Regions from separate parts of the Priestia sp. JNUCC 25 genome, predicted to be linked through region 3. Evidence: riboswitches for the same ligand, from Rfam matches in the RefSeq annotation. Region 3 holds a riboswitch; each other region holds the start of a gene.
What was found. Region 3 has a riboswitch for thiamine pyrophosphate ahead of JNUCC25_RS02790 (thiamine phosphate synthase). Riboswitches for the same ligand answer to the same signal wherever they lie in the genome.
Positions count from the first base shown of each region.

Region 1: another riboswitch for thiamine pyrophosphate. It lies ahead of tenA (thiaminase II); the one in region 3 lies ahead of JNUCC25_RS02790 (thiamine phosphate synthase).
Region 2: another riboswitch for thiamine pyrophosphate. It lies ahead of thiT (energy-coupled thiamine transporter ThiT); the one in region 3 lies ahead of JNUCC25_RS02790 (thiamine phosphate synthase).

Region 1 covers NZ_CM132211.1:2,148,792-2,153,181, forward strand. The annotation lists gene JNUCC25_RS10890 (aldehyde dehydrogenase) at 1-943, shown strand, start outside; gene tenA (thiaminase II) at 972-1,661, opposite strand; TPP riboswitch at 1,757-1,855, opposite strand; gene JNUCC25_RS10900 (TspO/MBR family protein) at 2,082-2,828, shown strand; gene JNUCC25_RS10905 (hypothetical protein) at 3,132-3,314, shown strand; gene JNUCC25_RS10910 (sodium-dependent transporter) at 3,490-4,390, shown strand, end outside.
Region 2 covers NZ_CM132211.1:2,525,812-2,530,201, forward strand. The annotation lists gene JNUCC25_RS12830 (ethanolamine ammonia-lyase reactivating factor EutA) at 1-1,382, opposite strand, end outside; gene thiT (energy-coupled thiamine transporter ThiT) at 1,539-2,144, opposite strand; TPP riboswitch at 2,177-2,277, opposite strand; lysine riboswitch at 2,452-2,636, shown strand; gene JNUCC25_RS12840 (amino acid permease) at 2,739-4,178, shown strand; gene JNUCC25_RS12845 (hypothetical protein) at 4,214-4,390, opposite strand, start outside.
Region 3 covers NZ_CM132211.1:520,160-524,549, reverse strand. The annotation lists gene thiO (glycine oxidase ThiO) at 1-865, opposite strand, end outside; gene JNUCC25_RS02790 (thiamine phosphate synthase) at 849-1,472, opposite strand; TPP riboswitch at 1,594-1,695, opposite strand; gene JNUCC25_RS02785 (hypothetical protein) at 1,858-2,073, opposite strand; gene crcB (fluoride efflux transporter CrcB) at 2,121-2,510, opposite strand; gene JNUCC25_RS02775 (fluoride efflux transporter FluC) at 2,511-2,909, opposite strand; gene JNUCC25_RS02770 (amino acid ABC transporter substrate-binding protein) at 3,251-4,072, shown strand; gene JNUCC25_RS02765 (amino acid ABC transporter permease) at 4,056-4,390, shown strand, end outside.

The DNA of each region.
Region 1 (4,390 bases), 1.6 Mb from region 3:
GCCTAGCGTATCTCGCGTTATACAAGAATTACTAGCTGAAGCTTTTGACCCAGCATTTGTGACGGTGGTTGAAGGGGCTGTAGACACTACAAGTCTGCTTTTAAAACAGCCCGTTGATTATATTTTCTTTACGGGAAGTGTAAATGTAGGGAAAATTATTATGCAAGAAGCAGGGAAGCAGCTTATTCCCGTCACGCTTGAGCTAGGCGGAAAAAGTCCGTGCATTGTACATGAAGACGCAAACCTAGATCTTGCAGCGAAGCGAATTATGTTTGGTAAAGGGATGAATGCAGGCCAAACGTGCGTTGCTCCTGATTATTTGCTCGTGCATAAAAAGGTAAAAGCGCAGCTTGTAGAGAAACTTCGCGAAGCGATTTCTCAATTTTACGGTAGTAATCCGCTTGAAAGCGACCGCTATGGCCGTATTGTCAGTGAGCGCCATTTTACTCGGCTAGTTGAGTTTTTAAAAGACGGAAATGCTATAGTTGGAGGCGGGTACAATAAAAACACGCTAACAATAGAACCTACGGTGTTAAGTGAAGTAAGCTGGACCTCAGATGTCATGCAAGAAGAAATCTTTGGGCCTATTCTTCCTATGATTGAATATGAAACACTAGACGAAGTCATTCATAAAGTTCAAGAAAAAGCTAAGCCGTTAGCTCTTTACTTATTTACAGAAAGTGAAGATGTGCAAAACGCCATAACGGAGCGTCTTTCATTTGGAGGAGGCTGTATAAACGATACGCTTATGCATATCGCTACGCCATATTTACCGTTTGGCGGAGTGGGAGAAAGCGGCACGGGTCAATATCATGGAAAAGACAGCTTTCAGACATTTACTCATTTTAAAAGCATGCTGTCTCAAACAACCAAGTTTGATTTGTCATTCCGCTATCCTTCGGAAAAACAAAGCTTGAAAATGATCAAAAAATTACTGAAATAAAAGAGCCTCCTGATAGGAGGCTTTTTCGTTATTTTGAAAGTGAAAGCTGAGAAAGCGGCCATTTTTCTTGGGTATATGCCATTTCCCAAAATAAATACTCGAGTTCACAGCTTTTGATGAAGTGATCTTTCATACGGTTACGTTCTTCTTCAGTCGCTTGTTCGGCGAGTTCATCGAGCTTGTTACAAAACCATTGTGTTGTGCCATTCATTTCTTCATTATTATAAAACTGAATCCATTCATAAAAAGGATGAGAAGGAGATGGATTTACTTGTTCTGTAATGCGCTGCCCAATTTCAACGTACGTCCATGGACATGGAAGAAGCACTGCAATGATTTCTGCTAAGCTGCCTGTATGCGCAACGCTTGTCATATGGTTAATGTAGTGGCTGGCTGTCGGTGAAAGCGTCTCAGTGTGAAGGTCTTCATAACGTACGCCTGCTACTTCACAAAAATTATTGTGAGGGTGTACTTCACTATGTAATACCGTAGAAATGCCGGCATTAAAGGCTTCCATTTCGGTACGCGTGCGGCATTTCGTTAAAGCAGCGCCGTAAATGCGAACAAATGCTGTTAAGTATTCGTAATCTTGAGAAACGTAGTGAATAAGCGCTTCTTTTGGCACGTTTCCTTCAGCAATTCCTTTAATAAAAGGATGGTTAAAAATGGCTTCGTAAATATAGTTTGCTTCTTGTCTTAATTGAGATGAAAATGACATCAAAATCCTCCTTTAATATGAGGAAGTCACAAACAAGCACATAAAGGAAATAAAAAACACTCCGTTTATAAACGGAGTGGCAAAGGACAGTAAAAAACTGAACATTGCCACTTTCCTACGCTGGTATGAGCCAGATCAGGTTCAAAGGGATCAAGAAAACTTGTCTCAGCCGGTGGGCACCCCTAGTGGACTTCCTATTAATCTATGTTTAACTTACCATATATTCTGAAAAATAGAAAGCGTTATGGGAAATTGTGTGCTAACCGCTTTTCTTTCTTAAAGAGGAAATTTCTTAAAGCTATTTTTAATCATTTTTGTTTAAAAATGCATATTTTTAGGGAAGAAGAGGTATTAATGAAGGGAAGAGCCGTTTTCGTCTCCGAAACACTCCCATATAAATAGAAGAAAGGAGAGAACAAAATGGCGAAATTTCGTTTGTATGCTGTATTAAATACAGTAGGCTTGGCTATTACACTGCTTGTGAATTATTTAGCAAATGCCATTCCAATAGGAGGCAAAACAACCGGAGAAGCTTCTGCGCAAGTTCCTACGTTGTTTACACCAGCGGGTTATGCCTTTGCTATCTGGGGCGTTATTTATTTATTATTAACCATTTGGGTTATACGCCAATTTTTTGCAAGAGAAGATCAAAAGGAAATATATGCACGTATCGGCATTTGGTTTTTTCTAAACTGTTTGTTAAATAGTGCGTGGATCTTTATTTTCCAAAACGATTACTATAAGTTATCTCTTTTAGTTATGCTCTTTATTCTAGGCACATTAATGATTGTATATTCCATTATTCAGCATTCTCGGATGACGACATGGTTTATGCGTCTGCCGATTTCGCTTTATCTTGGATGGATTTCTGTTGCGACTATTGTCAATGTGTTTGTCGTATTTCAAGCAAATGGAATACAGCATTTGCTTGGCCTGAGCGAGTTAGCATGGACGATTATTATGCTGCTGGTAGGAGCTGCGCTGGGCATTATGTTTACATTAAAAAACCGAGACGCTGTTTATCCGCTTGTTTTTATTTGGGCTTATATTGCCATTGCAGTGAAGCAAAGTGGAAATCAGCCAATTGTCATTACTGTCATCATTTCAGTTGTTTTATTAGCAATTGCCATTATTGTGGGATTGATTAAACGCTATAGACGTTTTTAAAAAGAAGCTCTAGCTTTTGTAAGCTAGAGCTTTTTATGATGCTCTTTTGATTGTAAAAAAGCAGCTGTAAAAGCAATTAAGCTAATTAAAATACCAAAAGGAACAACAATTGGTACGAATGATAAAATAAATGTCATAAGTGTAACCTCCATGTTGCATCGGTGCATAATGAAAAATTCAACTTTTTTAAATTGAAGTTCCGCTATTATAGTATGCTAGGCTTTATGTTTGGAGCCTATATGTTTAGAAATAAACGAAAAAGGCAACATACGTTACATACAGGTTGTATTAGGAGGAGTTAAAATGGAAACATATTTAGTCGCTTACACAGATAAAGATGATATGGAATATAAACAAGTGACGTGCGAGAGTTATGAAGATGCAGAGCGTACGGTCCTTCGTTTAGAGAGAGAAGGGCATATGCATATTGAAGAAATTTCAAATCAAGAAGCCTACCGGGGAGATGAATCATCGTACAGAGAATAAATTTTGAATAGAAACACCAACCTTAAAATGAAGAAGCAGCTGCTTCTTCATTTTTCTATTCTATATAGATATCGTTTTATAGAAAAAAGTAAAACGGGAATGATTTTCTTCTGCATTTATGGTACAGTACTAATCAGGTGAGTTTTGAGTTTAGAAGAGGAGAGAGTAACATTATATGAGTAAAGGAAATCAGTGGTCTTCACGCCTCGGTTTTATTTTAGCATCTGCTGGGGCAGCAATTGGTCTAGGAGCGATATGGAAGTTTCCATACGTAACGGGAACCAGTGGCGGTGGAGCGTTTTTTGCGTTGTTTATTTTATTTACGATTTTTATTGGATTGCCGCTTCTGTTGGCAGAATTTATCATTGGAAGACATACGGGAAAAGAAGCGATTAGTGCTTATAAGGCAATTGCTCCAAAATCCGCTTGGGTATGGATTGGCAGGCTGGGAGTACTAAGCTGTGTCGTTTTGCTTTCCTTTTACAGCGTCGTTGGCGGCTGGGTGATTTTATATACGATTATGAGCGTAACCGGTATGCTAAGCGGAAAAGAGTACGGCCCGTTGTTCAATGCCGTCATTAGCCAGCCTTATGTAGTATTAGGTGCGCAGGCGCTGTTTTTATTAATTACAGTGTTTGTTATTTCAAAAGGCGTACAAAAAGGAATAGAGCGTGCTAATAAATACATGATGCCGCTGTTATTTATTTGTTTTATCATTATCGTGGTGCGTTCTTTAACATTAGACGGAGCAATGGACGGAGTAAAGTTCTTTTTGAAACCAGATTTTTCAGCCATTACAGGGTCATCTGTTCTCTATGCGCTCGGTCAGTCGTTTTTCTCGCTTTGCGTGGGATTATCCTGCATGGTGACATATAGCTCTTATTTAGGGAAAAAAGTAAGCTTGACGCGTTCAGCTGGCACTATTGCTATTTTGAACTTGTTTGTTTCGCTGCTGGCGGGCTTGGCTATTTTTCCAGCCGTTTTTTCATTTGGATTAAAGCCAACTGAAGGACCTGGACTTTTGTTTGTGGTCTTGCCAACAGTATTTGAGAAAATGCCGTTTGGTACCGTCTTTT
Region 2 (4,390 bases), 2.0 Mb from region 3:
ATTGCTTCTCCAGCTACTGGTAACCCTAGATCGATGTAATCTCCGTGTGTAAAATCAATTTGATCTAAACAAATAATTTCTAACTCTTTTCTCTGTTTAGCTAGTGCTTGTCCTAAGGCTTTTGCAATATCTTGCTCGCATAAAACAACGAGGCACTTAGCTCTCTTAAAACAAGCAATAAATTCAGCGCTTATTACTTTTGCTAATTCTTGCAGCATCTTATAGCTGCAGTAAGGAAAATGAGATAAAACAATAGCAACGGGAGGATCTTCTGCACTGAAAATAGTTGAAGCCTGCATACATGACGCTCGAGCTCTTTCTTGAAACAGCTGCGGATTCCACTCCTCCTCTGGCTGTACGGGTATTTCTATAATCGGAATGTTTTTCAGCGGCAGTTTTTTAGACTTAATGTATACGGTTGATCCGCTAACTTCTGTATTTTGCATACCAGCTCCAATGACAGTAGCGCGCGTTGTCTCAGCGGCTTGAGATACTTGGATGGATTGAAAATGATATGCTAGAAGCGGACCAACGTCTCCGTGTATGGCCACTTCCTTCACTGTTTTTGGCTTTTGCTTCTCCATCATTGCTCCTACTCCTCCTGAAACCATGATCGTTTCAGGATGTATAGAAGATCTTGTATGAGGAGAAACGAGCAGCGAGGAATTTTGATTCAGCGCTTTTACATAATTCACGGTTTCTTCAGCTAGTAATTGACAGATAGACGAGAGCTTTTCAAATGTTGCTTTTTCACCTTCTCGCAGTGTTAAAGAATTATTTTTCAAAAATTCAGTTAAATGAGACGAAATGTAGGTAACAAGACCGTCTTCATTTAGTCGAATTAATCTCCCGCCTACATGCAGTGTAAACGTTTCTATCACTTTTCCATTTTGACATAAAGCGATGTTAGCAGTGCCTCCTCCTACATCAATATTGGCAATTACTGCATTTGTTTCAGCAGAACGTTCGATTGCTCCTGATCCTTTTGCTGCTAATATTCCTTCCAAGTCAGCGCCGGCTGTTGCAACAACAAAACCCCCAGCATGTTCGGCTAGATAGTGAACGATACTTTCTGCATTTTGCTTTCTAGCCGTTTCTCCTGTAATGATTACAGCGCCCGCCTCCACTTGATCTAAGGAGATTCCTGCATTCTTATACTCTTGTTCTAGTAGTACCGTTAATTTTTGAACATCGATTTCAACATCGTTTAGCATAGGGGTGGTATAGATAGAACTTGCATACGTTACGCGACGATCAATAATTTGACAGCCTGGCAGCGTAAACTGATTTTGTTGATTTGCTATTAGCAGCTTGCTTACAATCAGTTTTGTTGTGCTTGTTCCAATATCTAAACCTATGCTCGTGATCCATTTCTGTAGCATGCTATCAATCCCTTATCTCGTTTGAATATGGTGATTATCATAAAACAGTTTTTTGAATATTTCACTAACTATGTTATCAAACCTGACACACTTTTGTGTAAACAAAGGTGACAAATGACAAAAAAGACTAAATCTTGGTAGATTTAGTCTTTTTTATTATGAGCGTGATTTAGTTACAATCATTCTTGATGCGGATGGAATTAATAGTGAAAGGATGATTAGACACGATAGCAACGACCCAATCATAGAAATCCCGTTCATTGAGAAAGAATACCATAGAATGGGCATTCCTTTTGGTGCAGCAAATCCCCAAAATATTAAGCCTGCAATGAAATGACAAAAATAACGCGCGAAACTGCCTATAATTAAAGATAAGATAATGAAAAAGAAAGCTTTTGATCTCTGGTTATTAGCTAAGTATCCTTTAATAGAACCCGAAAAAATTCCACCAAACCCAATAAAGGTAACGGCGATAATATACTCTATAAAAGCTTGCAACGGGGTTAAAATATATGCATTTCCTAAAGCTAATTGCAATATTCCCCATAAAAATCCAGATAAAGCTCCTCCTTTGACTCCCCATCGAAAGCACATAATAAAAATAGGAACCATAGAGAACGAAATGCTTACGCCTATTGCAATTTTTATAGAAGGTAAAAGATCAATTAAAAAAGCCAATGCTGCAAAAATAGCTATTTCAATTTTAGCCTGTAAAGGTAATGCTTTATTCACGTTTCTCACTCCTGTTTTTGAATCATTCATATCAAACGGTTTACACAGGAGTAAGCAAATATATGCTACTATTCCCACATTCCTACGCTAGCGTTAACTAACAGGTTCGAAGGGTCTGAACAATTTGTTCACTCTCAGCACGGCGGCTCCCCCTGTGGTACGTTCGGATATTTATGTAGTATTATGACAACATTTATTGTACCATATGTAACAAAATAGATTCGAGAGATTTCAAAGATGTTTCTATTTTCTGAATCTATTTTTTATAATGACAATCGTTTTAGTATTTGATATACTTCTTTTATGTCAAATGAATATAAAAAACCCTCATCCTAATCGATGAGGTAGAGGTCGCAGTTTTTAATAGTAAAGCAACTGAAATGCAGAGAACATTGAGGATGTTGCTTGAAAGGAAAAATTGCCGAAGTTTAGATCACTTCTCGGTTGATTTAAGCTGGGGCTGTCTCCGAACAGGAACAGAACTGTCACATCATGCAAGTGATGTGAAGAGCTATCTTCACGGAAGGTTGACGCGGTTTTCAGATTTAAAAGCGCGCACATATACTGCGGGCTTTTTTTATGTTATCCCGTCTCTTTCCGTACATTCGAAAGGAGTATTTATCTATGCAAGAGCAGCAAGAATTAAAACGTGGGTTGAAATCTCGCCACTTAACGATGATTTCATTAGGAGGAGCCATCGGAACCGGCTTATTCCTAGCAAGTGGTGGAGCAATTCATACAGCAGGACCTGGGGGAGCGCTTTTAGCTTACGCTATTATTGGTGTCATGGTTTACTTTTTGATGACCAGCCTGGCGGAGCTCGCAGCTTATATGCCTGAAGCTGGTTCGTTTAGTACGTATGCGTCTCGGTTTGTAGATCCATCCTTTGGTTTCGCTCTCGGCTGGAACTATTGGTATAACTGGGCTATTACGATTGCAGCTGAATTATCTGCTGGAGCCCTTATTATGAAATTTTGGTTCCCAAACTCTTCTTCTATTTTATGGAGTGCCCTGTTTTTATTAATTATGTTTGGGCTTAACTACCTTTCTGTAAAAGGATTTGGCGAATCTGAATTTTGGTTTTCATTAATTAAAGTAGTAACGGTTATCATCTTTTTAGTTATTGGTATTATGATGATTTTTGGTATCTTTAACAATGAAGCACCAGGTTTTAAAAACTTCACGCTTGGTGATGGACCCATTCACGGTGGATTCTTTACTGTCTTAGGTATTTTTATGGCTGCTGGTTTTTCATTCCAAGGAACAGAGTTGCTTGGAGTCGCAGCTGGAGAAAGTGAAGATCCGGAAAAAACGGTTCCTCGCGCAGTTAAACAAGTCTTCTGGCGCATCTTGTTATTTTATATTTTAGCTATTTTTGTTATTGGGATGCTTATTCCATACACAGCGGATTCATTAGCAAGTGATGATGTGCGGGTCAGTCCGTTTACTCTAATATTCGAACGAGCAGGTCTGGCGTTTGCAGCATCAGCTATCAATGCCGTTATTTTAACAGCCGTTTTATCTGCTGGTAACTCAGGTATGTATGCTTCTACGCGTATGCTTTGGAACTTAGCGAAAGATGGAAAAGCACCGAGGTTCTTAGCAAAAGTAAATAAACGAGGCGTTCCGGTTAATGCTTTAATCGCAACGGCACTTGTCGGTACACTTGCATTTGGTGCTTCATTTTTTGGAGACGGTGCGGTATACACGTGGTTACTTAACGCTTCTGGTATGTCTGGTTTTATTGCTTGGTTAGGAATTGCAATCAGCCACTATCGTTTTAGAAGAGCATTTGTTGCCCAAGGTCATGATTTGAGTGAACTTCCATATCATGCAAAACTTTTCCCATTTGGCCCTATCTTTGCCTTTATTTTATGTGCCGTTGTTATTTTAGGCCAAAACTATTCGGCGTTTATGGGTGACTCGATTGACTGGTACGGTGTACTTGTTTCCTATATCGGACTGCCTTTATTCTTAATTGTTTGGTTAGGATACAAATGGACGAAAAAGTCGAAACTTATCCCGTTAAAAGAATGTCAAGTAACAGTGAAAAAATACGAATAAAAAAAGCTCTCTATTCTTTTGAATAGAGAGCTTTTTTATGTGATCTGATCAGCAAAATAAAGAGATATATGGGCGGGCTGGTTTTTCATAACAAGCATATAACCTTTGAGGGGACGATTACAGTAATCAGCAGCTTCTATATAATAAATATGCTGAATTAACCTGCTTAAATGGGTTACAAAAGATGGAAGTTGATGAGTAGGAATGCTTTG
Region 3 (4,390 bases):
AAGCTTTATTCAGCAAAAATTGAATACCTTGTGCAGAAACCGTCTTGGTAAAATCATGCTGTAGCTTAGTTGCCCCGATTACGATTCTTCCACCAGTCTTAGGCACTAAGTAAAAACCTTCATCTAAAAAAATCGTTTTAGAAAGCAGCGGCTTATGACTTTGAAGAGCAATACACTCCCCTTTTACGGGAAACACCTGACCTACATGTTCAGAAGAAATAAAGCGTTTAGCCCATGAGCCTGCTGCAATAACTACTTTTTCTCCATAAAAAGAGCCTTTGGACGTCTGTACACCTTTTACTGTTTCATTTTCCATAATAAGAGAATGAACGTCACAGTATTCGAATACATCTGCTCCGTGATACAAGGCTCCATGAGCAAGAGCTTGCGTTAACTTAGCCGGAGCTAGCTGGCCGTCTCCCGGTATTGTAATGGCTCCGTATATGTCTGGAGAGAGCCCGGGTTCTAACAAACGCGCTTCTTTTACATCGATCCATCTTACATGTTCATCCCACCGGTGGTGCTGAGCGGCTTTTTTCTTTAATACGTGTGCATCTTCTTCTGTTACAGCGACTTTTAATAAGCCTTTTTGAATGAGCTCTACATCGATGGCCGTTTTTTCTTTTAGTTCCTTCACCAGTTCAGGAAACATGCTTCTGCTCTTAATAGCAAGGTCTAAAAGAGGACCTTCTTCATCAATTTCAGCTTGAGCACCTAAAATACCAGCGGCTGCACTTGAAGCTTCACAACCAATTTGATTGCGTTCAAGAATAGCTACTGACGCTCCTTGTTTTGACAAATGATAAGCGATAGAAGAGCTGATTATACCTCCTCCGATTAACAGTACATCATAATGCTGCTTCATTTTCTCCACCTCCAGATGTCCATATATGAGAATATTGTTTAATCGCTTTGAGGGGATCTTGCGCAAGCATGACACCAGACATCACAGCTATACCGTGTGCTCCTGTTTGAAGCACCTCTTTGGCATTTACAGGTGTAATTCCTCCAATGGCAATAACAGGTATCTGCACAGCGTCTACTACTTCTTTTAGTGCTGCTATCCCTCGACTTTTTAATCCTTTTTTTGAATGTGTTGAATAAATATGTCCGTATAGAATGTAGTGAGCACCATCTTTTTCAGCTTCTAAAGCCTCTTCCACAGAGTGAACTGATTTTCCGACAATAAGAGAAGGAAATGCGTCTATAACAACCGAAACGTCTAAACTATGATAGGCAAGCTGTACGCCTTTTGCTTTTAAAGCATGCGCTACATCAACTCGGTCATTCAAAATAATTTTAGAGCGACAAAATGGCAGGCTTTCTAGTAAACATTGAATCTGCTTTGCCGTTTTCTCTTTTTCTCTAATATGAACGGCGCCCGCAAAAGGCGCGATAGCCGTTAAAATTTTTTGAAGCTCTTCGATTGGCTGCTTATCTGTTGTAATGACATGAAATTTAGGAATATCCACATGATCGAAACCTTTCTATTCAGAATAAAGAGAAATTTCAATCACCTCATCTTGTGTAGAGGGTTTTATTACATACAAAAAACCACTCTACAACGTAGAGTGGTTAGCATGCATCGTTATGTAAACATGATCACCACTTCCCTACGCTGGTCCAAACCAGATCAGGTTCAAAGGGTCCGAAATACATTCGTCTCAGCTTCAAAAAGCTCCCCTAGTGATTGCTATTTATTGATTTTGTTTTCGCACTTAAAATTATAACACAACTAGATGTAAATACAATATCTCTTTATGCTCTTACGGCTCTCTTCCTTTTATAGATGTATCTTTTAAGCTTCTTTAGTAAGTAAGAGGCCCGGCGCACCGCATCATTCTGCTTTTTATATGGTTAGTAATCGGTATAGTCGTCAAATTCTTCTTTGTCTTTTTCCTTTTTCCGATCCCATATAAACAGCAGGAGTAACATAATAAAAGTTAGAATATAAAAACCGTAAAAAATAAATGCCGCGACAACATTTATAAATAAAAATAAAAAACCGATGATCTGACCTGCAACAGCTACAATCAACAAAATGTATTTCCAAACTTCTGCTTTTCTATCCATTCTCTACTTCTCCGTCTTTTTGTTTTTCCCTACTAGAAACGTTCTCTTTACTTAAATAAAAACGTTCCTGCCAGTAAACCGACTGTAAATAAACCAACTGTTCCAAATGCTGAAATCCCCACATACGCCAACATTTTTCGATAAGACTTTTCTCGAATTAACTGTACGGTTTCCACACTGAACGTTGAAAAAGTGGTAAAGGCACCAAAAAACCCAATGCCAATCATTAAAAATATTGAATCATCATAAGCATGACTCGGAACCTTTCCATAATAACTACCGTAAAAAAGACCAAGGCCAAACGCACCGAACAAGTTTACAAACAGCATTGATACTGGAAAAGGAGGGTTTGAAACTATTTTTGTAACTTTTAAACCCAAAAGATAACGGCATATCCCTCCAGCTGCCCCGCCAAGTGCCAAGCTTACTATGCTCATTTACTTCACCTCATGTACTTTCACTAAATTTCCCCCTGCCGCTTCACCGCATAGATAGCCTGCTAAAGCAAGAAGGATTCCACCTACTAAAGAGACAATTACATAAATGGCTCCCCAAAATAAATGGTGCTGAGTGAGAGAAATGACGTCTCCTGCAAACGTTGAATACGTTGTAAAACCGCCGCACACGCCAACTCCTAGTCCAAGCTTTATCCATTCTTTTGGCTTTTTCCACCCAAAAAATCCTGTTAATAGGCCTAGTATGAAGCTTCCTAATAGGTTTTCAATTACCGTTCCTATTGGATAGCCCGTGTATAATAAGGAAAGATTCAGCAAATAACGTGCATATGTACCAGCGATAGCACCAAAGGCAATTGAGATTAAGTTTATGGCTTTCATCATATCGCTCCGTTTCATAAATTCTTCTTTAAGTGTACCATAAGGAATTTATTTCTACCTTAACATTTAACTATATGTTTATTGCACCAAAAGTCATGAAAAAATGAAAGAGAAAATCGTCGCATGAAACTTCCTTTTTACTCCTCAAACCTCCCTTAAAAATCCACTTAATCCAAATTTTAAAATCTTTCTGTATCTTTATGACAAACCGTGTATAGAAGGTATATTTCCCTTATTTTAAGTCACATTAATCGTATAAGTTTTTTTTGTTGACTTTTGCTGTGTTCTTGTTTAGTATCACAGAGTATCATTTCCTATCAGAATACTAGGGGGTTTAGAAAATGAAGAAATTTGCTGCACTTTTGTCGCTACTATTAGCTTTCACAGTTGTGCTTGCCGCATGCGGTTCTAGCTCAAAAAATGAAGCAAACAATGGAGACAATAAATCTTCACAAGGGGATTTATATAATAAAGTGAAAAAAGATGGTGTATTAACAATTGGAACTGAAGGTACATACCCTCCGTTCACTTTTCATGATGACAAACAAAAGCTAACTGGGTTTGATGTAGAGTTGGCTCAAGAAGTAGCTAAACGTCTTGGCGTAAAAGCTGAGTTCAAAGAAACACAGTGGGATGGCATGTTTGCCGGATTAGATGCTAAACGCTTTGACATGATTGCTAATGAAGTGGGTATTCGTGAAGATCGTCAAAAGAAATACGATTTCTCTGACCCATACATCCAGTCAGGCGCTGTATTAATTGTTCGTAAAGACGAAAAAGATATCAAATCATTTAAAGATTTAAAAGGAAAAAAATCAGCGCAGTCATTAACAAGTAACTATAAAGACATGGCTCAATCTTATGGTGCAAACATTACGAGTGCTGAAGGTTTTGCTCAAGCAGTAGAACTAATGAGCGCAAACCGTGTTGATGCTACAATCAACGATAAATTATCGTTCCTTGACTATAAGAAAAAGCACCCTAACGCACCTATCAAAATCGCGGATGAAAAATCCGATGGTGCTGCAAGCGGCTTTATGTTTAGAAAAGACAGCGGTAAGTTAGTGGATGAAGTAAACAAAGCATTGAAAGATATGAAAAAAGACGGAACATACGCAAAAATTTCTAAGAAATGGTTTGGCGAAGATGTTTCTCCTAAATAATATTTTTCCTGATGGAGAGCGATTGAATCAATTGATTTCAATCGCTCAATCATCTCTCCTACCAATGCTAAAGGGAGCTATTCAATATTCTATTCCACTAACATTAATCACGTTTGTACTCGGTATCATTTTAGCTGTCTTAACAGCCTTGGCTCGTTTATCATCTATAAAATTTTTAAATATAATTGCGCGCATCTATGTATCGATTATTCGAGGTACACCGCTGCTTGTGCAATTATTTATTATTTTCTACGGCTTACCCAATTTAGATATAACAATTGATCCATTTATCTCTGCTATTATTGGATTTTCATTAAG